DNA from 3 places in the Hungatella sp. SB206 genome. Region 3 is predicted to be linked to each of the others. Evidence: predicted binding sites of a transcription regulator. Region 3 holds the regulator's gene; each other region holds the start of a gene.
What was found. The regulator NrdR, encoded in region 3, represses ribonucleotide reductase genes. The targets are predictions, from matches to a motif close to CACAANATNTTGTG.
Positions count from the first base shown of each region.

Region 1 (2,273 bases), 1.9 Mb from region 3:
CGCTTCCTTACCGCCTACAATAGCCGGAAGCTCTGCCATATCGCCCGGCACGGTCCAGTCCAGCGTGATGTTGGAGAACGGCGCCTGAGTACCCCAGCGGCTTGGCGTATTAACGCCGTAGATGAAGGACTCGATGCACTTCTTCACCTCCGGGTAGGTTAAGTTATCTATCTTTACAAAAGGAGCAAGGTAGGTATCGAAAGAGGAAAATGCCTGAGCGCCTGCCCATTCATTCTGCATTATGCCTAAAAAGTTAACCATCTGGTTGCAGAGCACGGATAAATGCTTTGCAGGGGAGGATGTGATCTTGCCCGGAATGCCGCCCAGACCTTCCATGAGAAGCTGCTTTAAGGACCAGCCCGCGCAGTAGCCTGTCAGCATGGACAAATCGTGGATATGGATATCCGCATTCCTGTGGGCATCCGCGATCTCCTGATCGTATATCTCGGACAGCCAGTAGTTTGCCGTAACCGCGCCGGAATTGCTTAAGATCAGGCCGCCTACGGAATAGGTAACGGTCGAGTTTTCCTTGACACGCCAGTCCTCCACCTTCACATAGCTGTTCACCACATCCTTATAATCCAGAATGGTATTCTTCATGTTACGGATTTTTTCTCTTTGTTTTCTGTATAAAATATAGGCCTTTGCCACATCCGTGTAACCGGTCTGCTCCAGGACGTGCTCAACGCTGTCCTGAATCTGCTCAACCGTTACCTGGCCGTCTCTCATCTTTTCCTGAAAGTCCGCCGTAACACGGAGGGACAACAGCTCCAGAATCTCATTGTTAAAATCCTTCTTTGTAGCCTTAAATGCCTTCTTTATCGCTTCCGTTATCTTATTCAGACTGAATTCAGCGACCTCCCCATCTCTTTTCAATACTGATATCATTTATACCTGACTCCTTTCCTTTTACAACCCTGACACCGCCTTAACCGGTGCATTGTTTATTATAGCAGAAGAGAAACAAAAACACAATATCTGGTTTCGCAAAAAAACATTAAAACCATATATTGTGTCTTATTATGTTTTCTTATAAGCTTCGAGTCACTTATTGCAAAACTGCGAACTGTCTGTCAGTATAGCACACCTTACACAGTTTCTCAACCACCAATTCGACCGGTGTGCTCCGCAGCCGTACATTTATGCTTTTTACCATTTTATATCAGGTTTGCATACATCTCTGCAGGCACATAGGCGCTGACAAAAATACCGTCGTCCCGGTACTCTTCCTTCAGAAGCTGGCCGTATTTCCGGATCAGCTGTATCTTTCCGGCATCCTGATAGGGGTATATCCGCTCCAGGAATACTTTCCGGCTCCTCAAAATACTCTCCAGCAGATTCAGGAGCTCGTCCAGTCCCTCCCCGGTCTTTGCCGAAATCTTCACCTGGTAATCGGAAGATAAGTCGCGGGGGATCCTCATCTCACCTGCCGCGTCTATCTTATTAAAGACTGTGATCACTTCCTTGTCGTGAACGCCCAACTCCTTCAGCGTCTCATAGACCACATACATCTGCATATCCATCTGGGGATTGGAACAGTCCACCACATGAAGAATGATGTCCGAGTACTTTGCCTCCTCCAGTGTGCTCTTAAACGCCTCGATCAGATTATGGGGCAGCTTCCGTATAAATCCGACCGTGTCAGTCAGAAGAATCTGCTCCCCGCCGGGAAGCTCTAAGTTTCTCGTCGTCGGATCCAGCGTGGCAAAGAGTTTGTCCTCCGCCAGAATTCCGGCGTCCGTAAGCGTGTTGAGCAGCGTGGACTTTCCCGCGTTGGTGTAACCCACAATGGCTGCCACCGGAGTATGGTTCCTTGTCCGCTGCTGCCTGGCCACGTCCCTGTGGCGCTTCACATCCTCCAGTTCCGCTTTCAGCTGGCCGATCCGGTCGTGAATCAGACGGCGGTCCACCTCCAGCTTCTTCTCGCCGGGACCTCTCGTTCCGATTCCGCCGCCCAGACGGGAGAGCGAATTTCTCAGTCCCACCAGTCTGGCTGCCCGGTACTTCAGCTGGGCCAGCTCCACCTGGATCTTACCTTCCCTGGTCGTCGCCCTGGAAGCGAAAATGTCGAGAATTACCATGGTACGGTCCATCACCTTCGTATCCAGTGCATCCTCCAGATTCCGAAGCTGTGCGGGCGACAGCTCGTCGTCGCAGACAATGCCAGTGGCATTCAGCTCCCAGACGCGCTCCTTCACCTCTTCGATCTTTCCCTTGCCCAGATACGTCCCCGGATGAATCCGTTCCCGGTTCTGGATGATCTTGTCCACCGT
Region 1 covers NZ_CP096603.1:2,432,151-2,434,423, reverse strand. Annotated here, with positions in the region: gene M1L66_RS10500 (ribonucleoside triphosphate reductase) at 1-888, opposite strand, end outside; gene hflX (GTPase HflX) at 1,158-2,273, opposite strand, start outside.
Region 1: M1L66_RS10500 (ribonucleoside triphosphate reductase) is a predicted target of NrdR. The motif match lies at 971-984, and genes of this name have one in related genera.

Region 2 (2,273 bases), 730 kb from region 3:
GAGTCAGCCCATAGGACGGGATTGGATACTGAAAACCGAGTCCGCTGGCATCACCCTCCAGCATAGTCTCCAGAAATGCCCGGTCCACCATATCCAGTTCCGCCTGGCACTCCCCATAGGTGAAATCCATCTCCTGTCCACCCACGATGGCCTTCTGCGATGCCATATCCTCCGGAACCATCAAATCCAGGGAAATATGGGAAAATGGTGCCTGAGTCCCCCATCTGCTGGGCGTATTTACGCCAAAGACAAATGCCTCCATACACTTTTTCACCCGGTCATACGAGAGGTTGTCCGCCTTAACAAAGGGCGCCAGATACGTATCAAAAGAAGAGAATGACTGGGAGGCCGCCCATTCATTCTGCATTATTCCCAGAAAATTGACCATCTGATTGCAGAGCGTGGCCAGATGCTTCGCCGGAGCCGCCGTAATCTTTCCTGTAATTCCGCCGAGCCCGTCCATCAGAAGCCTCTTTAAAGACCAGCCACAGCTGTAACCGGTCAGCATGGACAGGTCATGAATATGAAGATCACCATCCATATAAGCCTCGGAAATTTCCTTATCATAGATTTCCGTCAGCCAGTAATTAGTCGTAACCGCGCCTGAGTTATTTAAAATCAGACCGCCCACGGAGTATGTGACCGTAGAGTTCTCCTTCACCCGCCAGTCTTCCACCTTCACATAGTTGTCCACCACATCTTTATAATCCAGCGTTGTCTTACCGAGATTCCTGATCTTCTCCCGCTGCTTCCTGTATAATATGTATGCCTTCGCCACGTCCGTATAGCCGGCTTCCTCCAGCACCTTCTCCACGCTGTCCTGAATATCCTCGACCGCAATCTGGTCGCCCTTCATCTTTTCCTGAAAATCAGACGTCACTCTGATCGACAGCAGTTCCACAATATCTTCCGTATAAAATTTCCCCGTCGCCTTAAACGCCTTCCTTATAGCTTCGGAGATCTTTTCCAGATGAAATTCTACGATTGCCCCATCACGTTTTACTACTAAAATCATGCCTGTCCCCTCTTTCCTTATGTCTCATTTGCTCTTACAATACTCTTACAAATATACCAGATTTCCTGTAAAGTCACAACATACAATAAGCTGAAATACTGTATACACAATATCTTGAGTAAATGTTTCAACTGCTATGGTGTTACTTGTCCCAATTCAAATGTACACATTTTTTTCAGATTTTCATCAAAAATTCTTCACATATCTCATGTATAGTAATACATGTAACAGAGAAAAACCAAACAAAACTTTTTTTCATACTCTGGCCGGCAAGAATCCCCCTCTTGCCGGCCCCTCCCTTTTTATCAGCAATTATTCTTTACATCAAAGCTGGGATTAAAAGCATAAAAATTCTTACTGTCTAAATTATCCTGGGTAATCCGCAGCGCCTCACCGAATCTCTGGAAATGCACCACTTCTCTTTCCCTTAAGTAACGGATCGGGTCACAGACCTCCGGATCCGTCACTACACGCAGAATGTTATCATAGGTGCTCCGGGCCTTTTGTTCTGCCGCCATATCCTCTACCAGATCGGTGATCGGATCGCCTTTCGACTGAAACTCGCAGGCATTAAACGGAATTCCGCCCGCGGCCTGCGGCCATATACCCGTGGTGTGATCAATGTAATAAGGGCCAAAACCAGATTCCACAATCTGCTCCGGCGTTAAGTTCCTGGTGAGCTGATGAACAATCGTCGCTACAATCTCAAGGTGAGCGAGTTCCTCCGTTCCGATATCCGTGAGGAGTCCCTTGCACTCCTTATATGGCATGGCGTAGCGCTGGGATAAGTAGCGCATGGAAGCGCCCATTTCACCATCTGGTCCACCATACTGACTCATAATAAACGTCGCCATCTTAGGATTCGGTGTAGTAATATTTACCGGATACTGTAATCTCTTTTCATATCTCCACATCAGCCGCACTCTCCTTCCCAAGGCCACGGATTATTGACCCAGGTCCAGTAACTATCGGACCGGACTTCGTCAAACATCAGCGGGCCGCACTGAGCCTCATAGGCATCCATTGCCTGTTTCCGTAAATCTGATACATATTGGTAGTAATTCAGCGCATCCTGATCACTGGGATGAGTATCCAAATAGAGAATCACATCGTCCATAGCGAAGCTCGCCTCATAGACTGCCTGAAGCAAAGCACTGCAGTTCATATCGGTATTTGCCATTATCTGCACCTCCCCATGGAAAACGGTTTATCCAGATCCGGGAAAATTGTCCCTCTGCTCATTGCTTTTTCAACCGGA
Region 2 covers NZ_CP096603.1:5,078,170-5,080,442, forward strand. Annotated here, with positions in the region: gene M1L66_RS22610 (ribonucleoside triphosphate reductase) at 1-1,015, opposite strand, end outside; gene M1L66_RS22615 (manganese catalase family protein) at 1,321-1,929, opposite strand; gene M1L66_RS22620 (spore coat protein CotJB) at 1,929-2,195, opposite strand; gene M1L66_RS22625 (spore coat associated protein CotJA) at 2,195-2,273, opposite strand, start outside.
Region 2: M1L66_RS22610 (ribonucleoside triphosphate reductase) is a predicted target of NrdR. The motif match lies at 1,121-1,134, and genes of this name have one in related genera.

Region 3 (2,273 bases):
TTATTATGATTTTTATCGGTATATCTGCAGTCAGCACACTCTCCTGGATCGGCGAACCCGGCTTCAACCGGGGAGGCTGGATGCGCTCACTGGCAATCGAGATGGTGATTTATTTCATTGCGATCCTTTTGGTTTACCTCATAATGGTCGGAATACGAAGGATGTTCTACCATATGTGTACAGGCCAGCCGTATTCACTGGGAGATATGTTGTTTGCCTTTACTCACAGGCCTCAAAGATTTTTAGGCGTATACTTTATCAACCTGGTATTTGGTATGATCATTGGAATCCCATATTTTGTGGTAAGCGTTTCCGCCCGTATTACGGGTTATATCCCCATACTGGCAGCGCTTCAGTTTCTGATGTATCTGCTTCAGATAGTCGGAATCGTCGTGTATAGCCTGCATTTTAAAATGGCGGTTTACCTTCTGATGGAAGACCCCGAGCGGACGGTGATCAGCTGCTTCCGGGAGAGCGCGGCGCTCATGAAAGGGAACAAGGGCCGCCTGTTTTATCTGGGAATCAGCCTGATTGGGATGTATTTGCTGGGGTTCGGATCGTTTGGAATCGGGTTTTTATGGATTTTACCGTATATAGAGACGACCATGATTCACTTCTATCTCGATATGAGAGATGGACCTCGCCGGGAAGAAGCATATGATTACGAGGAACCGGTTTATGACGGCAGAAGCTGTGACGGCCTTTACGGAAATGTACCGGAGTAATAATTTGTATCACACATAGGAAATGCGCATAGAATACACTAAGGAATATAGAAGGTGCAGGCTATGCGCATTTCAGATCTTAAACAAAAAGAAGTGATTAACATCTGCGACTGCAAACGCCTTGGCTATGTGGGCGACGTGGATTTTGATATGGATACGGGCTGTCTTCTGGCGATCATCGTTCCCGGGCCGGGCTGCTTCTGTGGATTTCTGGTCAGAGAAAAAGAGTACATCATTCCCTTCTGTGACATCTGTCAGGTGGGGAGAGATATTATCCTGGTGAAAGTAGATCTGGAAAAAGCTGAGGAAAAATGCAAGATATAGTGTAATATGTGCTTGCGAATCTACGGATTGTGGGGTATGATATACATAATTAAAAAGTAACGGATCCGGAGCCGCGAAAAACTGTGTATTCTTTTTTTCGCGGTTTTGGGTCCTGCACAAAAAACAGTGGGATTTCTCATTTCTGAAAAGAAGGTAAGAGAAATCGCCCAACAGGAGGATAGCGACGTGAAATGTCCATTTTGTAATGAAGCAGATACAAAGGTCATTGATTCAAGACCGGCGGATGACAACAGCTCCATCAGGCGCCGCAGGCAGTGTGAGAAATGCGGAAAGAGATTTACAACGTATGAAAAACTGGAGACTCTGCCGCTGATGGTTATTAAGAAGGACGAGTCCAGAGAAGTCTATGAACGTTCCAAGCTGGAAAAAGGAATCCTTCATTCCTGCCACAAGCGTCCCGTTTCTTCCCAACAGATTGATTCCATGGTGGACGAGATCGAGACACAGATATTTAATATGGAAGAGAAGGAAGTCTCCAGCTCCGCGATCGGAGAGCTTGTCATGAAAAAGCTGCAGGAGGTCGATGAGGTCGCATATGTCCGTTTCGCCTCCGTATATCGTGAGTTCAAGGACGTGAATACGTTCATGGAAGAGATCGGAAAATTATTGAAAAAGTAGGAAGATGTATGTTTAACAGATTTTATCCGGATGAAGACGTGGCCTCTGCGTATGACATTCCGTATGACGCCCTTTATAAAAAGGGAATCAGAGGCGTAATCTTTGATGTAGACAACACCCTGGTGCCCCATGACGCGCCGGCGGATGAGAGAGCGAAGAACTTGTTTTCTCATCTGCGGGCGCTTGGCATGGACACCTGCCTGCTTTCCAATAACAAAGAGCCGCGGGTGGCAGCTTTTGCAGAAGCTGTCGGCGGCTCTAACTATATCTATAAGGGCGGAAAGCCGGGCGTGAAGAATTATAAGAAGGCGATGGAGCTCATGGGGACGAGCTTAAACAGCACGATATTCGTGGGAGATCAGCTGTTTACCGACGTCTACGGGGCCAAACGGACGGGAATCAGGAGCTTTCTGGTGAAGCCGATCAATCCGAAGGAAGAGATTCAGATCGTATTAAAACGGTATCCGGAGGCACTTATCTTATTTTTTTATCGCAGGGACAAAAAGAGGAGACAGTATGATAAGCGGAAAAAGTAAAGTATGCGGAGTCATGGCGTATCCGGTGGAGCACTCCATGTCACCGCTC
Region 3 covers NZ_CP096603.1:4,350,256-4,352,528, reverse strand. Annotated here, with positions in the region: gene M1L66_RS19165 (DUF975 family protein) at 1-725, shown strand, start outside; gene M1L66_RS19160 (PRC-barrel domain-containing protein) at 789-1,049, shown strand; gene nrdR (transcriptional regulator NrdR) at 1,236-1,688, shown strand; gene M1L66_RS19150 (YqeG family HAD IIIA-type phosphatase) at 1,697-2,224, shown strand; gene aroE (shikimate dehydrogenase) at 2,205-2,273, shown strand, end outside.